3 regions of the Rhizobium sp. GW821-FHT14E12 genome follow, and region 1 is predicted to be linked to each of the others. Evidence: predicted binding sites of a transcription regulator. Region 1 holds the regulator's gene; each other region holds the start of a gene.

What was found. Region 1 encodes LexA, which represses DNA repair genes until DNA is damaged. Its sites were predicted from a motif close to TGTTCNNNNTGTGTTCNG; they were not measured.
Region 2: a site for LexA is predicted at 2,554-2,571, ahead of AC1RO0_RS03720 (ribonuclease T2 family protein). Genes of this name have one in related genera too.
Region 3: a site for LexA is predicted at 3,330-3,347, ahead of AC1RO0_RS29905 (PA0069 family radical SAM protein). Genes of this name have one in related genera too.

The regions. Positions count from the first base shown of each region.
Region 1 covers NZ_JBXAPH010000001.1:147,307-153,121, reverse strand. Annotated here, with positions in the region: gene eno (phosphopyruvate hydratase) at 1-957, opposite strand, end outside; gene kdsA (3-deoxy-8-phosphooctulonate synthase) at 1,108-1,947, opposite strand; gene AC1RO0_RS00795 (VOC family protein) at 1,944-2,831, opposite strand; gene lexA (transcriptional repressor LexA) at 3,236-3,958, shown strand; gene AC1RO0_RS00785 (ComEC/Rec2 family competence protein) at 3,939-5,815, opposite strand, start outside.
Region 2 covers NZ_JBXAPH010000001.1:758,716-764,530, reverse strand. Annotated here, with positions in the region: gene caiB (succinate--glutarate CoA-transferase) at 1-492, opposite strand, end outside; gene AC1RO0_RS03730 (DMT family transporter) at 510-1,469, opposite strand; gene AC1RO0_RS03725 (alpha/beta fold hydrolase) at 1,488-2,420, opposite strand; gene AC1RO0_RS03720 (ribonuclease T2 family protein) at 2,586-3,332, shown strand; gene ettA (energy-dependent translational throttle protein EttA) at 3,460-5,109, shown strand; gene AC1RO0_RS03710 (ArsR/SmtB family transcription factor) at 5,304-5,815, shown strand, end outside.
Region 3 covers NZ_JBXAPH010000016.1:12,297-18,111, forward strand. Annotated here, with positions in the region: gene AC1RO0_RS29880 (tetratricopeptide repeat protein) at 1-650, shown strand, start outside; gene AC1RO0_RS29885 (4-(cytidine 5'-diphospho)-2-C-methyl-D-erythritol kinase) at 659-1,573, shown strand; gene moaB (molybdenum cofactor biosynthesis protein B) at 1,573-2,127, shown strand; gene AC1RO0_RS29895 (hypothetical protein) at 2,171-2,485, opposite strand; gene AC1RO0_RS29900 (glycosyltransferase family 2 protein) at 2,668-3,186, opposite strand; gene AC1RO0_RS29905 (PA0069 family radical SAM protein) at 3,418-4,575, shown strand; gene rnhB (ribonuclease HII) at 4,681-5,337, shown strand; gene AC1RO0_RS29915 (phosphotransferase enzyme family protein) at 5,357-5,815, opposite strand, start outside.

The DNA of each region.
Region 1 (5,815 bases):
AGCCGAGTTGGTGACGAACAGATCGTCGCCGACGAGCTGCGTCTTCTTGCCGATCAGATCGGTGAGAGCCTTCCAGCCTTCCCAATCGTCTTCAGCCATGCCGTCTTCGATCGAAACGATCGGGTACTTGGCGGCGAGTTCGGCAAGATATTCAGCCATGGCGCCGGGCTCCAGCGTGCGGCCCTCGCCTTCCAGCACGTATTTTCCGTCCTTGAAGAACTCGGTCGAAGCGCAATCGAGGCCGAGAGCAACCTCTTCGCCTGGCTTGTAGCCGGCCTTTTCGATCGACTTCATGATGAAGTCGAGGGCAGCAGGAGCGCTGGAGAGACCAGGCGCGAAACCGCCTTCGTCGCCGACATTGGTATTGTGGCCCTGGGACGCCAGTTCCTTCTTGAGGACGTGGAAGATTTCCGAGCCAATACGCACGGCGTCGCGGAAAGTGTCCGCGCCGACCGGCAGGATCATGAATTCCTGGAAATCGATCGGATTGTCGGCATGGGCGCCGCCGTTGATGATGTTCATCATCGGAACCGGCAGCAGGCGGGCATGAGCACCGCCGACATAGCGGTAAAGAGGCAGGTTTGCGCTCTGGGCGGCAGCCTTGGCGACGGCGAGCGATACGCCGAGGATGGCGTTGGCGCCGATGCGCGACTTGTTCGGCGTGCCGTCAAGCTCGATCATGATGTCGTCGATCTGGATCTGGTTTTCAGCGTCCATGCCGCCGATCGCGTCGAAGATCTCGGTATTGACGGCTTCGACGGCCTTTTCGACACCCTTGCCGTGGTAGCGCTTGCCACCGTCACGAAGTTCGACGGCTTCATGCGCGCCGGTCGATGCACCCGACGGGACCGCTGCGCGGCCCAAGCTGCCATCTTCGAGGTAGACATCGACTTCAACAGTCGGATTGCCACGGCTGTCGAGAATCTCGCGGGCGATAATGTCGGTGATTGCGGTCATGATAGCTTCCTGCTCGCTGGGTTATAAATCGATTGAAATCGTCTTAATCGAAGTCGCGGAAATTACAATGCCGCTCCGCACCTCGATCTGGCGCTCCAACAGGCCGCGTATAGCAAGTTCATGTCAGCCTGTTGAATGCCGCTTAAAGTCTCAAGCCTTGGCGATGGCGTCGAAGGCCAGCAGCTTCTCCAGAAGCTGCGGCATGTCTTTCAGATAAACCATGTTCGGACCATCGGACGGTGCGTTGTCCGGATCCTCATGCGTCTCGACGAAAACACCGGCAACGCCGACGGCAACGGCGGCGCGTGCCAGCGTCTCGACGAACCGGCGGTCACCGCCCGTCGAACCACCCTGCCCGCCCGGCTGCTGCACGGAATGAGTCGCATCGAAAATCACTGGAGCGCCCATGGCCGCCATGATCGGCAGCGAGCGCATGTCGGAGACCAGCGTGTTGTAACCGAAGGAGGCACCGCGCTCGCAGAGCATGATGTTCGGGTTACCGCTGTCGTTCAGCTTGGCCAGCACATTCTTCATGTCCCAGGGCGCCAGGAACTGACCCTTTTTGACATTGACGACGCGGCCGGTCTTGGCGGCGGCGACGAGAAGATCGGTCTGGCGCGACAGGAAGGCCGGGATCTGCAGGATGTCTACCGTCTTGGCAACGACAGCGCACTGCTCCTCGGTGTGAATGTCGGACAGGACCGGAAAGCCATATTCCTTCTTCAGATCAGCAAAGACTTCCATGGCCTTTTCCAGGCCGATGCCGCGCTTGCCGGACAGCGAAGTGCGGTTCGCCTTGTCATAGGAAGACTTGTAGACAAGGCCGATACCGAGCTTGCCGCAAAGTTCCTTCAGAACGCCGGCTACCATGAAGGCATGATCGCGGCTTTCCATCTGGCAGGGGCCGGCAATCAGCGACAGCTTGGCGGTGTTGGAAAACAGAACCTTGGATGCGCCCTCGCCGACGATCACTTCGGAATTGGTGCTCATACTATCTCCTCGAAGGCGAACAACGCGCCCTGTCCGGGGGCGGGCTTTGCCAGAATACGATTGTTCTTACGCGTGTATGTGACGCCGTTAGCAGCCAAATGCGACGATGTCACGGAAAGATCGCGCGTCTTGAAAAGGATTGCGCGCGCCCGAAGGCCGGGATCGCCCGCCGGCAAGGGAAAATCGTAAAAGGCTTCCATGCCTTGCGGGGTCAGGAGCTCTATCCGAGCATTCGCCGTCTCAATCGTCAGCCCGAAGGAATGTTCCGATATCTTCGGCCTATCGACAACCTGCTCGAAGAAACCCCGGAATGCCGCCGGCTTCGGCGTCGACAAGGCTATGCGCGCAATGCCAGTCACACCATTGGCATGCCGCTCCAGGGCGCTGCGATCCGCCGGCAAAGGATTGATGCGCTGGGCGCAGAAAGCATAAAAATCCGGCGACCGCAGATCGGCCGCGAAAGCGAGACGGAAGCCGGCGATCGTTTCAGAGCCATCCGGCATACGCATCGGCCGTTCGAAATTCAGCATCCGCCCGGCCGACAGGGCGTTTGCCTGGAAACGCTTGTCGTCAACGGCCGCATCTTCCGTGCCGAAAACCACGGCCGAAAAACCTTCTTCGCCGAGACGAAAACGATAGGCCTGGTCACGGGCAACGAAAACATTGCCTTCTTCGATGCTCGTTTCGTATTGCTCGTGCGACGCGACGCCCAGGGGCTCCAGATAAGTCTTGTCGGAAAAGAACACGCAAGCATTCTCGGTGCCGAAGGGATGGCGCGCGTCGGCGGCGACTGTAAAACCGAGCTTGCCCAGCCGTTCCCGCGCCATGGCAATATTGACCGTCGGCAGAACGAGATGATCCAGCGGATGCGGCGATGAAACCATGGTTTCCCCCTTAGTGCTCGCCGCAGGTTTGCGCTCTTCCGACGCTCAATTCAAGATGAAAACGCAGCGTTTAAAACCAGGCAGATCGCAAATGGGAGGGCTCGTTATCGAATGCCTTGCAATTGCGCGGAAGTCGGGATTGCTCCGGGTTTCAGTGATCATGCAAAGATAGCCGGCTCCCATTCCCGCAGAATCGATCATGGTCGATTTCCGCATCTGTTTCATTGATCCGCGCTGAAATACTCCGTGGTTCCGCCTACTAGGGACTTGTTATGTTCCCCTTTATTTAATGCGCCGGCAAAACATTCATCGAAAATTAGGGACTTGCGGAACACATATGGAACATATAGTGTCCGTTCTGGATTTGTTTCACGACACCTTCACGATTCTGGGGTTCAAATACGATGTTGACACGCAAGCAGCAGGAACTGCTTCTCTTCATTCACGAACGGATGAAGGAGTCCGGCGTTCCACCTTCTTTCGATGAAATGAAGGATGCGTTGGACCTTGCGTCCAAGTCGGGCATTCATCGTTTGATTACGGCTCTGGAAGAGCGCGGCTTCATCCGCCGCCTGCCGAATCGGGCTCGGGCGCTTGAGGTTATCAAGCTGCCGGAAGCCTATAGCCCGAGCCTGCAGCCGCGTCGCGGCTTCTCGCCGAGCGTCATCGAAGGCAGCCTGGGCAAACCCCAGCCCGTACAGCCGCCCGCCCCCGCCAAGCCGGCGAACGACGAGAACAACAGCGCCGTTTCCGTGCCGGTCATGGGTCGCATCGCTGCCGGTGTTCCGATCTCGGCCATTCAGAACAACACCCACGATATCACCGTCCCCGCCGACATGCTTGGCTCCGGCGAGCATTATGCGCTTGAGGTCAAGGGCGACTCGATGATCGATGCCGGTATCTTCGATGGCGACACCGTCATCATCCGCAATAGCACCACCGCCAATCCCGGCGATATCGTCGTTGCCCTGGTCGATGATGAAGAGGCGACATTGAAGCGCTTCCGCCGCAAGGGTGCCTCGATTGCGCTCGAAGCGGCTAACCCCGCCTACGAGACCCGTATTTTCGGACCGGATCGCGTCAAGGTGCAAGGCAAGCTCGTCGGCCTCATCCGCCGCTATCACTGACAGGTGACACGGGCGCGATCGGTGCACCGAAAGCGCCCGTTCGCCAGTCATAGGCACGATGCAAATTCCATGGCCGTGCCAGGGTATCAAACGCGGTCATGGCGATTGGCTTGTCGGCACTGAGATCCATCTCGATAGATCCGGTCCGGCGGAGATTGGCTCCTGTGAAAAGCATGGCTCCGGATTTGCAACGGTCGAGACGCAACCGGATAGGAATCACGACAATATTGCCTGTGTCGCAGGCCGGACCAAGATAGGCGGCATTCTCAATGGTGACGAGTATGTCGCCATTGTCCAGCATCGCGACACACCATTCCCGCTTCTGACAGACAAACCCGCCCTGCCCCGCATTGTCCAATGCCGCGTCCATTGCCTTTCGGACGGCATTCTTTTCCTCTGAGCTCAGGCGGCGACGGGTATCCGACTTATTGATTTTGGGTAGCTGGCTGTCGGACACCAGTATCGTCGGCGGTTTGTGATCGGTTATCGACAATGCTCCTCGCCACTGGTCGAAGATGAAACTGGGCGGCTTTTCGCGATTGGTCGCCAAGGCACCGTCTCGCAGGAGTGCCACCAACGTCCCATCTTCGGAAATCATCAGGTCGGGCTTTCTGACATCCGGGCCGAGCGCGACGGCTGCGACTGTGCCGATGATCACGAGCGCACCGGCATGTCGCAGCCGCGTTCGCAACAATGTCATCAACAAGAAGCCGGCAATAACAGCCGGGAACATCCAAGGCGGCTGTCGCCCGAAAGGAATATCGCCGCCCCAGGCGGCGACCGTCGTGGCGACACCTATGACAAGCTCGAGTCCCTTGCCGGTGACTTGCCAGAATGGGCCATCGAGGCCGAATGGCATCAACAGCATTGCCGCCATGCCGAACGGCATGACGATGAAAGAGACAATCGGCATGGCCGCGAGATTGGCGGCGAGCCCGTATGTCGCCAGTCGGTGAAAATGCTCGATCGAGAAAATCGCTGTCGATGCCCCGCCGAGAAACGACGTCGACGCTATACCGCCGAAAAAGCGCGAGACGAAGAGCAGCGGGCGCAATATCCGGAAGCGGGAGAAGACGGTCTCTCGATGTCGACGCCGCGTCCAGAGCGTATAACCGGACACCAGTGCGAGGGTCGCCGCATAAGACATCTGGAAACTTGGCCCGAGTACCTGTGATGGTGACAGAACGAGAATGATGATCGCTGACAGCGCGACGTTTCGAAGGCTGATGGATGGCCGGTCGAACAGCACGGCAATCAGCATGATCGCCATCATGATGAAAGCGCGTTCGGCCGAAACGCCGAAACCGGAAATGAGGTAGTAGGCCGTCACCGTCACCAGCGCGCCGAAGGCTGCGATCTTCTTTGTCGGCCAGGCTTGCGCCACGCCAAAGAACAGGCTGAGAACATAACGCAGGCCGACATAGAAAATGCCGGCCGATAGCGCCATATTCAGACCGGAAATGGCGATGATGTGCGTAAGGCCGGCGGTGCGCAGCGCTTCGGTCGTCTCCTGCGAGATCGCTCGTCTCTCATCGGTGACAAGGGCCGCGGCAAAGGCACCGGTATCGCCGGGCAACGTCCTCCTGATCCTGTCGCCGATACTGTTGCGCAAACCCGCGAGCCAGATATCAGCCCTATCGAGAACCGACCCCTCAACGATATCAGCAGCCGGTAGCAACAATGTCGGCGTCCCATAGGCGAAGCCATTCGCGCCGATGCGGTTGAAATAGGCGCTGAAGGCAAAATCATTCAGGCCCGGCAAGGCAGGCCCGGCCGGCGGCGTCAGCCGCGCCCTGGTCTGGATGAGATCTCCAAGCTCAAAGGGTTGCGGCTGCTTGCGCACGAAGACGGTCACTC
Region 2 (5,815 bases), 610 kb from region 1:
GATCGACATGAAGCCGGACATGCCCTGGACGATATAATCATAGCCCGCAAGGCCGGCATAGGGGCCGGTCTGGCCGAAACCGGTGATCGAGCAATAGACCAGCTTGGGATTGATCTTTCTCAGGCTCTCATAGTCCAAGCCATATTTTACCAGCCCGCCGAGCTTGAAGTTCTCGATCACCACATCGGCGGTCAGGACCAGCCGACGAACCAGATCCTGACCCTCTTCGGTCTTGAGATCGGCGATAACAGAACGCTTGCCACGATTGGTGGAATGGTAGTAGGCGGCGGAAAGATTTTCCCCATCCTTGCCCTCGACGAAAGGCGGCCCCCATTGGCGCGTGTCGTCGCCACCATCGGGATTTTCCACCTTGATGACATCGGCGCCGAGATCGGCCAGCATCTGCCCTGCCCAGGGGCCGGCGAGAACGCGGGCCAATTCGATGACGCGGATGCCGGTGAGCGGCGGCTTCTTGATGCTATTGGCTGTCATGTCGATCCGGATGGCGGCTAGGGTGTGAAAGTGACCTCAGATGTATCGGATACCGGCTTGGAAGCAAAGCGCCGCTCGCGCCAGAGAATATAGAGGCCGGAGCCGATGATGATGAAAATGCCGACCCATTTGATCAGGTCGGGGAAGTTGCCGAACACCAGCCAGCCGAAGGTCGTTGCCGAGACGATCTCGAAATATTGCAGCGGCGCCAGCGTCGAGGCCGGGGCGGAACGATAGGCATAGATGGTGAGGACGCCGGCGACAGCGGCAGACACGCCGACGCCGAGGAGATGGAGCATGGCGGTGCCGTCCGGTACGACGGGATCGATGATCGACGAACCGGTGCCCTGGCCGATCGCAAGGAGGATGAGGCAGATGACCGTGCCCCATATGCCGGTCTGGAACTGCATCGGCCATGCATCCTCGCTATGCGAGACGACGCGCGTGATCATTACGTAGACCGCGATGCACAGTGCGGTGACCACTGGCAACAGTGCGACGAAGCCGACCTCCGCGAAGCTCGGCTGAATGATCAACATCGCGCCGAAGAAGCCGACGGCGCAGGCCGTATAGCGCCGCCAGCCGATGGTCTCCTTCAGGAAGATGCTGCTGAGGATGGTCAGTATCATCGGCTCGACGAAGAAAATGGCGATGGCGTCGGCCACTTCCATGACCTGCAGCGTCGTGACGAAGGAAACCATCGATAGCGTCAGCACTGCGGCACGAATGGCATGCACGCCGCTTCGGCGCAGCGACCACAGACCCCATTGTCCTCGCAACGCCATCATCGGCAAGGCGAACAGCGACTGAAAAATGAAGCGCGCGGCGGTGACTTCCGCCGGCGGGATGGTCGTGGCGGCAAGCTTTGCGAAAATGTCGATGATCGGTGACAGGATCACCGATAGGAACATCATCAACAGGCCGAACGTCAGCTCAGACTGACGAAAACGGGGCAGGGAACTGCCGGTGGCATTCATTTGAAAAGTCCTTAGGGGTCAGGCCTTTGCCGTCAGTTGCCGACACCAGTCCGCAAAATCGGAAATGGCGGCGGCCGCGCCGATCTCGTTCAGCGTCTCATGGCGCATGTCCTGATAGATGGTCAGGCTAATATGCGAGAAGCCGGCCGTTTTCAAATGGTTTGACAGCCAGGACATCGCCTTTCCATTATCTGTCGCCGGGTCCCGTCCGCCCCCCACCAGATGGATCGGCATGTCGCGCCGGAGCCGATCAAGGTAGGTCTTTTGCGGCGCGCGGAAGGTCAGTTCGAAGAGATCCAGCCACAGGGATACCGAGGCATCGAAGCCGCAGAGTGGATCGGCGATATATTTATCCACCTCCTCGGGGATGCGTGACAGCCAGTCGAATTCGGTGCGCCGGTCGGCGATCGATTTGCCCCAGACGCCGAAGGTCAGCTTCGGCAGCAGCCCGCTCGGTACGTCCGACCCTTTGAGCATGCGTTCCGTCTTCAGGATGACCTGCGCCACGCGCCCGGCGAGACCGGGGTTGAAGTTCGAGTTCCAGACCGTAGCGGCATCGAATTTATCAGGATGCGTCACCGCGACGTTCAGGCTGATCAGCCCGCCCATCGAGTGGCCGAACAGGATAATTGGCAGGTCCGGATAAGTGGTTGCGGCAAGCTCGCGCATCGCCAGGACATCGGCAATGACCATATCGACGCCATCCCGCCGGGCAAAGCGGCCGAGCGGCGCGTCGTCGGCCGTCGTTTCGCCGTGGCCGCGATGATCATGGGCGTAGACATGAAAGCCGCGTGCCGCCATGGCCTCGGCGAAGCCTTCGTAGCGGCGGGAATGTTCGGCAAGACCGTGGCTGATGAGAAGGACGCCATGCGCTTCGTCCCGCGCCGGCAGGTGATGATAGGCGAGCGTCGCGCCCGTCGGGCTGTCCAGATGCCTCGTTTCGGCAAACATGTGCATTTCCTCCTCACGCAGACGAAAGGTTATCACCTCGCCGATTGCAATGGAGTGTTGGCGAAGCGCACAGAAATAAATCTCCGGGCTGGCTTTGAATCAGGGTTGCGCGCGGCCGATCAAACTGCTTACTTGTTCTCATATTGTTCTATCTGGAGACGTGGAATGAGGCATTGGGTTCGCGGATGCATGGTCGCGGTTCTGTCGGTAGTAATGGCGGCGAGTGCGGTGGCGCAGGAGAACAGTCGGGGCCGGACGCGGTTCATTTTGGCGGCAAGCTGGGAGCCTGCTTTCTGCCAGACGAACCAAAAGAAAGCGGAATGCCGCAACCAGTCTTCCGATAATCATGATGCGAAGAATTTTTCGCTGCATGGCCTCTGGCCGATGCGACAGGAATATTGCGACGTTTCCGATGATCTGAAGCAGGCCGATCGCAGCAGCGACTGGAAGGATCTCCCGGCTGTCGAACTGTCGGCCGACACCAAGGCTGCACTGGATAAGGTCATGCCCGGCACGCAATCCGGTCTGGAGCGGCATGAATGGATCAAGCACGGCACCTGCACCAAGCTCAGCGCCGATGATTATTTCGGTGGAGCCGCCGGTTTGATCGACGAACTCAATGCATCCGCTGTGCGCGATCTTTTCGTGCAGAATATCGGCAAGACGCTCGACGCCGATACGATCAAGGCCGCTTTCGACAAGAGCTTCGGCGAGGGTGCCAGCGACCGGGTGAAGATGAGCTGCCGGCGTGTCGGCAAGGTGCGGGTGATCTCGGAACTGACGATTGGCCTCTCCGAAGACGCCATTCAGCCTGCGCAAGGGAGTGAGCCGCGGCTCGCGGATCTGATCCAGGGTGCCGGCCGCACGTCGTTCGGCTGCGATCAGGGCATGGTGGATGCAGCCGGTTTTTGACGTCCGGAAGCCCCTCTGACGCGGATAAATAGCTCTCGGACAAGGTTTCGCCGTTGCCCGAGAGCGGGGTTTCGCCTACATAGCGGCACAATTCGCAATGTTATCCGCCCGTGGAGTAACCCAAGCTATGGCACGTCAGTTCATTTATCATATGGCCGGTCTGAATAAGGCTTATGGCGCCAAGAAAATTCTCGAGAATATCCATCTCTCGTTCTACCCCGACGCCAAGATCGGTATTCTCGGTCCGAACGGCGCCGGTAAATCGACGGTGCTGCGCATCATGGCCGGCCTCGATAAGGAATATACCGGCGAAGCCTGGCTGGCCGACGGCGCCACCATTGGTTACCTGCCGCAGGAGCCGCAGCTCGATCCGGCGAAGACCGCGCTTGAAAACGTCATGGAAGGCGTTGCGGCAAAGACGGACGTTCTCAATCGCTACAACGAACTGATGATGAACTATTCCGACGAGACGGCGGAAGAGGGCGCAAAGCTCCAGGACATCATCGACGCGCAGAACCTCTGGGACCTGGAAAGCCAGGTGGAGATGGCAATGGACGCGCTCCGCTGCCCTCCGGGCGACGCCGACGTCACCAACCTTTCCGGCGGTGAACGCCGTCGTCTGGCACTGTGCAAGCTGCTGCTGTCGCAGCCGGACGTCCTTCTGCTCGACGAACCGACCAACCATCTTGACGCTGAAACCATCGCCTGGCTGGAAAAGCATCTGCGTGCCTATCCGGGCGCCGTGCTGATGATCACCCACGATCGCTACTTCCTGGATAACGTTACCGGCTGGATCCTCGAACTCGATCGCGGCCGCGGCATTCCTTATGAAGGCAACTACTCTTCCTACCTGCTGGCGAAGGCAAAGCGCATGCAGCAGGAAGGTCGCGAAGAAGCAGGCCGCCAGAAGGCGATCGCACGCGAACAGGAATGGATCGCCTCCAGCCCGAAGGCGCGTCAGTCGAAGTCCAAGGCCCGTATCCGCGCCTATGACGAGCTGGTCGATGCCGCAGAGAACCAGCGTCCCGGCGATGCGCAGATCATCATTCCGGTCGGCGAGCGTCTCGGCCAGGTGGTCATCGAAATGGAAGGCATCAACAAGGGTTATGGCGACCGGATGCTGATCGAAGGTCTGTCGCTGAAACTGCCGCCGGGCGGCATCGTCGGCGTCATCGGTCCTAACGGTGCCGGTAAGACGACGCTTTTCCGCATGATCACCGGCCAGGAAAAGCCGGATAGCGGCAGCGTCCGCATCGGCGATAGCGTTCATCTCGGCTATGTCGACCAGAGCCGCGATGCGCTCGATGGCAGCAAGACGGTCTGGGAGGAAATTTCCGGCGGCGCCGAAGTCATCAAGCTCGGCAAGTATGAAATGAACTCAAGGGCTTATTGCGCGACGTTCAACTTCAAGGGCGGCGACCAACAGCAGAAGGTCGGCAACCTCTCCGGTGGCCAGCGCAACCGCGTGCATCTTGCCAAGATGCTGAAGGCCGGCGGCAACGTTCTGCTGCTCGACGAACCGACCAACGACCTTGATACCGAAACGCTGGGCGCGCTCGAGATTGCTCTCGAAAACTTCGCCGGCTGCGCCGTGATCATCAGCCATGATCGCATGTTCCTCGACCGCCTGGCCACGCACATCCTCGCCTTCGAAGGCGATAGCCATGTCGAATGGTTCGAAGGCAACTTCGAAGACTACGAACAGGACAAGATGCGTCGCCTCGGTGTTGACAGCATCAATCCGAGCCGCGTGACCTACAAGCGCCTGACACGATAAGCTTGTCGCTTTCCTGCCATCGAGAACCCCGGCCTGTCCGGGGTTTTTCTTTATCCAGGCGAGGGAAATTCGTATTCCTCCGCCGACAGATACTAACAGATTTCCGACGTCCGAGTGTTTCCGGCTGTGAATTGGCTCTTGCAGATTGCGACAAAATCACATAAAGATATCTTTATATCTTGATTGGGTGACGAATGACGGATCTGGTTAAACTTGGCTTGGACAATCTGGTGGATGTGCTGAAGGCGGCCGGTGAGCCAACGCGGCTGCGCCTGCTGGCGCTGCTTGCCGCCGGGGATCTGACCGTCACCGATCTTACCGAAATTCTCGGCCAATCGCAGCCGCGCATCTCGCGGCACCTGAAGCTGCTCGGCGAGGCCAATCTGATCGACCGCTATCAGGAGGGCGCCTGGGCTTATTTCCGTCTGAAGCAGGACGGCAAGGCGGTCATCCTGGCGCGCGAGCTTCTCCGGCACACGGCCGAGAGCGACCCCGTATTGCTGCGCGATGGCGAGCGGTTGACCGCCGTCAAGCGTATTCGCGCCGAGCGGGCGCAGGCCTATTTCAGCCGCAATGCCGCCGAATGGGACGAGCTGCGTCGCCTGCATGTCGCCGACGAAGATGTCGACAAGGTGATGATTGAGTTGATCGGACCGCAGCAGATCGACGCCTTTCTCGATCTCGGCACCGGCACCGGCCGGATGCT
Region 3 (5,815 bases), on a different contig from region 1:
CCGACGCCAAGGACTTCCAGGGCATGGCCGACAATTACGACAAGGCCGTCGATGTCATCGGTCCCGTGCCGAAGCGCAGCGACTGGGCCGTGTTCTTCCAGCGCGGCATTGCTTATGAGCGACTGAAGAAGTGGCCGCAGGCGGAGCCGAACTTCAAGAAGGCGCTGGAGCTGAACCCCGATCAGCCGCAGGTGCTGAACTATCTCGGCTATTCCTGGGTCGACATGAACACCAACCTCGACCAGGGCCTGGACATGATCCGCAAGGCTGTCGATCTCAAGCCGGATGACGGCTACATCGTCGATTCGCTCGGCTGGGCCTATTTCCGCCTCAACCGCTTCGACGATGCGGTGACCGAGCTGGAGCGTGCCGCACAGCTGAAGGCCGGCGACCCCACGATCAACGACCATCTCGGCGATGCCTACTGGCGCGTCAACCGCAAGCTGGAAGCGGTCTACCAGTGGAACCGTGCGCTCGCCTCCAAGCCGGAGGAAGCGGATATTCCGAAGATCAAGGAGAAGGTCGAAAAAGGCCTGCCGGCGCTCGACACCGACCCCAAGACGGTCGACAAGAGCAAGCAGCCGGACCCGACTCCGCCGCCGGCAACCGACCCCAATACAAATACGCCACCAGTCGATAAGAAGTCCTAAGACCACCGATGACCATGATCTTAGCGGCGGGTGATTTCGACCTCACGGAGGAAGCGCCCGCCAAGATCAATCTGGCGCTGCATGTCACCGGCCGGCGGGCCGACGGATATCACCTGCTCGACATGCTGGTGACATTTACGCAGCATGGCGACCGGCTTGGCTTCCGTGCAAGTGAGCGCGACGAATTCAGCCTTTCCGGACGCTTCTCCCCTCTTCTTGCCGCTGATGCGGATGTCGGCGGCAATCTGGTGCTGAAAGCGCGCGACCTGCTGCGGCAGGCCGCCCACGATGCCGGCTTGGAAGCCCCGCCGGTGCATATCCATCTGGAAAAGAACCTGCCGATCGCCTCGGGCATCGGCGGCGGCTCGGCGGACGCGGCGGCGACCCTGCGCGGCCTGGCACGGCTCTGGAACCTTGCCCTGCCCTCCGACACGATGACAGCCATCGCTCTCAAGCTCGGGGCCGATGTGCCCATGTGTCTTGCCAGCCGGCCGCTGATCGCGCGCGGCATCGGCGAGGCGATCGAATTGCTGCCGGATTTCCCGTCCTTCGCCATGGTCCTCGGCAATCCCCTGGTCGGCGTTTCGACGCCAGAGGTATTTCGCCGCCTTGCCCGCAAGGACAATCCACCTTTCGCATTCGCCTCGCAAACGTCGAACGATCATGCGCCATGGATCGCGGCGATCAGCAAGTTGCGCAACGATCTGGAACCGCCGGCACGGTCGCTCTGCGGTGAAATCGCCACGCTGTCACAGATGATCGCCGATGAAGGAGCGCTTGTGACCCGCATGTCCGGCTCCGGCGCCACCTGTTTCAGCCTGTTTCATGATCTTGAGCAGGCAACTGCGGCGGCCACATCGCTTCACAGGCTGCGGCCGGACTGGTATTTCCAGGCGACGGAAACACTCAAGGGAGATGCATGATGGCTGGCCCAGGTGAAGCAAGACCCTTCATTCCCGTCGGCATCGCGGTGCTGACCGTTTCCGATACGCGCACGCTGGCCGACGACAAATCCGGCGACACGCTGGTCGCCCGCATCGCGGAGGCCGGCCACAGGCTGGCCACCCGCGCCATCGTTCCCGACGACAAGGAGCGTATCCGCAGCCAGGTGGAAGCCTGGACACGCGACAAGACCATCGACGTCGTCATCACCACCGGCGGCACCGGGTTTACCGGCCGCGACGTGACGCCCGAGGCGCTGGAGCCGCTGTTCGAAAAGCGGATGGACGGCTTTTCCGAGGTGTTTCATCGCATTTCCTACGACAAGATCGGCACGGCAACCATCCAGTCGCGGGCAACCGGTGGCGTCGCCAACGCCACTTTCATCTTCGTGCTGCCCGGCTCGCCCGGCGCCTGCAAGGATGCCTGGGATGGGATATTAAAGGCACAGCTCGACTATCGGCACATGCCCTGCAATTTCGTAGAGATCATGCCGCGCCTCGACGAGCACCTGAAACGTGGCTCCGCCTCCAACTGAGATTGGCGTTTCGCTGAGATAACGCGGCCGGCCTTCTGGATTGCTATGCCTTCGGCCCGGGAAGAACAGGAATAGAATCCCAATTCTGACCGGTGAGAATGACGCAGCTGCGACCGGAGACATCGGTGATCATCATCGTCCAACTGCCGCTTTCAGCCGCGAAGATTTCGACGATCGTCTTTGAATCGAGCTGACCGATGGCCGAGGGTTTCTCGGAATAGTTCCCAGCAAGGAAAGCGACGATTTCGGCGCGCTTGGCGCAAGCGAGTGTCGCCTGCGCGGCGGCGACATTGGGGAGAAGGATTGCCGTTGCCAAGACGGCCGTTCCGATAAGGCGGTTGAACATCGTGCGTTCCATGACGCACCTCCTTTCGCCGGAAATCCGGCAGAAGAGGAGAGTTCTGCTGACCTGCTCTGCCGTATACCGGCATCTTCATGGTCGACCGCCCGACGCGACACGCGAGAGCGGCCGCCACAAGAAAATTATGACAGCTATTCCAGTATTTACAAATGGAATCTGGGTTGGCGGCAGGGCCAAGCCTACCGTGCCGCGCGCGCGACCCAGGAGGGAATGATCTCGCTCGACAGGCGGCGCCCCTTCTGCCCCTTGGCGAATTCGGCAAGCCGCATACCGGACTTTGCGACTGCAATGGCCTGGCGCTTGGAGAGAAGCAGCCCGAGCTCCAGCGGCGGTGAACTGCGTCTGATGCGCTGCAACAGCGGCCGCCGATAGCCGCGCGACGCGGTGAAGCGGGCCGGCACCTTGTTCAGCGAGACATATTCGGCGATCTCATCGATCCAGCCCGCCTGCGGGCGCGCGCCGGGCTCGACCAGAAGCAGCCACTCGCCCCGCGCCGAGCGCAATATGTCCTTGATATCCCACTGCGAATAAAAACGGCAGCCGGCGGCGTCGGCAACCCGCGAGGTGCCGTCACGCGAGCCGTGATCAAGCACGACGACATCGGAGACGAGCCCTTCGATCGCGCCCACCACCAATGCCGCCAATGTCTGCGCCAGCTCAGGTTCCTGATCCTGGCATTCAATAATGACCGTCAACATTGCCCATTTATAGAGCGCCGCACAATTTATTGCCAGCGGCCAAGCCGAAAACCAGAGCGTTTAAGAAAAGAATCATATGCAACTTGAAAAATGCCGTTCCAGCCTCTGCTCTTGCCTCGAATGAGGGTAACTCTCTGGATTTTTGTTCTTGCATTGTTCTCATTTGTCGGATAGGAATTTAATCAGCCTAGACGCGGCATGCAATGTCATAAACCGCCCCCGGAGTTACCGATGAACGAGCAGTCCCTTGCAGGGCAGGCCGCGTTTGCGCCTGCCAATACGGCAGATATTGCCAATGCTTTGATCGCCGACACCGGTCTCAGGGTCGAGATCGACCGCCGGCGCGGCCGCGGTGCCGGGCTGAACCCGAGCGGCCGGTTTGAGCCGCGTCAGCGCGAGACATTCGATGACGGCTGGCAGACCCTCGAAGAGCTGCCGCCCTTCAAAACCGAAGTGCAGATTGAAAAGCCGCGCACGGCGATCACCCGCAACGAATCCCCCGATATTCCCTTTGACCGGTCCATCAATCCCTATCGTGGCTGCGAGCATGGCTGCATCTATTGTTTCGCCCGACCGACGCACGCCTATATGGGCCTGTCGGCGGGGCTGGATTTCGAAGCGAAGCTGTTTGCCAAGCCGGATGCCGCGAAGCTTCTGGAACGGGAGCTTGCAAAGCCCGGCTACAAGCCGCGCGTCATCGCCATCGGCACCAATACCGACCCCTATCAGCCGATCGAGAAGGAATGGCGGATCATGCGCCAGATCCTCGAAGTGCTGAACAAGGCGAACCATCCGGTGGCGATCGTCACCAAATCGGCGCTGGTCATGCGCGATATCGATATCCTGAAAGAAATGGCCACCAAGAATCTGGTGCGTGTCGGCCTCTCGGTGACAACGCTCGACCGCAAGCTGGCCCGCACCATGGAACCGCGCGCGGCGACGCCGCAGCGGCGGCTGGAAGCGATCCGGGCGCTGAGCGAGGCTGGCATCCAGACCGCGATCATGGTGGCCCCGATCATCCCTGCCCTCAACGACCATGAGATCGAGCGCATCCTCGATGCCGGCAAGGCGGCCGGCGCCATGGAGGCGAGCTACGTCATTCTGCGCCTGCCGCTGGAGGTCAGCCCGCTGTTCCGCGACTGGCTGCTGCAGCACTATCCGGATCGCTATCGCCACGTCATGTCGCTGATCCGTTCGATGCGCGGCGGCAAGGATTACGACGCCGATTTCGGCAAGCGCATGAAGGGCGCCGGCCCCTATGCCTGGCAGATCAGCCGCCGCTTCGAAATGGCGACCAAACGGCTGGAATTGACGCGCCGTAATATTGCATTGCGCGACGACCTGTTCGTGCCGCCGGATGGCAGCGGCGTGCAGCTCTCGTTGCTCTGACCCCTTTCCTCGCGGGTTTCCCTGCCCGCTGGAAGAGCCCCCCGGTTCGCCGCCATGATCCACCGGGGGCTTGCAGGAGATCGGGTGGTGTGCGAGCGTTGCCGCATGCCACGCAGACCACCCGATTCTCCCATGCTTTTTGACGAAGGCCCGATCGTTCCAAGCTTCGAGCTGGAGCTGATTGCCCGCCGTGCCGGACATTGGCCTGTTGCCGGTGCCGATGAAGCCGGGCGCGGCCCCCTGGCAGGGCCGGTCGTTGCCGCCGCCGTCATTCTCGACCCCGAGCGCATTCCCCAGGGATTGAATGATTCCAAGCAGCTTTCGGCTGCCCGACGTGAGGCGCTATTCATCGAGATTCTTGCCACCGCGACGGTCTCCATCGCCTCATCGAGCGCTACCCGCATCGACGTCACCGATATCCGCAAGGCAAGCCTTGATGCCATGCGCCGCGCCATCTGCGGCCTCGCCATACCAGCAAGTTATGTCCTGACCGACGGACTGGATGTGCCTGCCGGGCTTACCTGCCCGGGAAAGGCCGTGGTCAAGGGCGATGCCCGCTCCTTTTCCATCGCAGCCGCCTCGATCGTCGCCAAGGTGACACGTGACCGGATGATGACGCGGGCCGGCGACGTCTTCCCAGCCTATGGCTTTGCAGCCCATGCCGGCTACGGCACCGCCCAGCATCGCGCCGGCATCGAGAAGCATGGCCCCTGCCCGCTGCATCGCATGAGCTTTCGGCCGCTGCGAAGGGACGAGGCCTGACGGCTGTCGACCGCCTCGTTCATCCGACAAGGCCAGCGGTGATCCTCTCCCGAGTGTCGCTGATGTAGTCAATATCGTCCCGGTAGATGCGGTCATGGCCTTCCTGAAGATCGTGACGATACTTCTCCACGCCCCGCGCTGCTTCGCTTTCCATGAACCCCACCAGGGCAGCCAGCCGTTCGATGACCATGTCCGGCAACGCCGGGCGTCCCTCCACCTCCAAGCCATAGGCGTCGAGGAAGATGCGGGCACGACCAATCTGCGTGTCCAGCCCGCCGAGGCTCTCCGACGCGATACCGGTGGACAGAGGCGCCCAGCGATAGAGGGCATAGGCCAGATCCCAGCAGCGTGGACCGGGATGGGCCGTCTCAAAATCGATAATGCCTGTTACGACGCCCTCATTCAGAACGACATTGTAGGGCGCGAAATCACCATGGCAGATTACCTCGACCGGCGCACGAGGCGATAGTTGCCATTC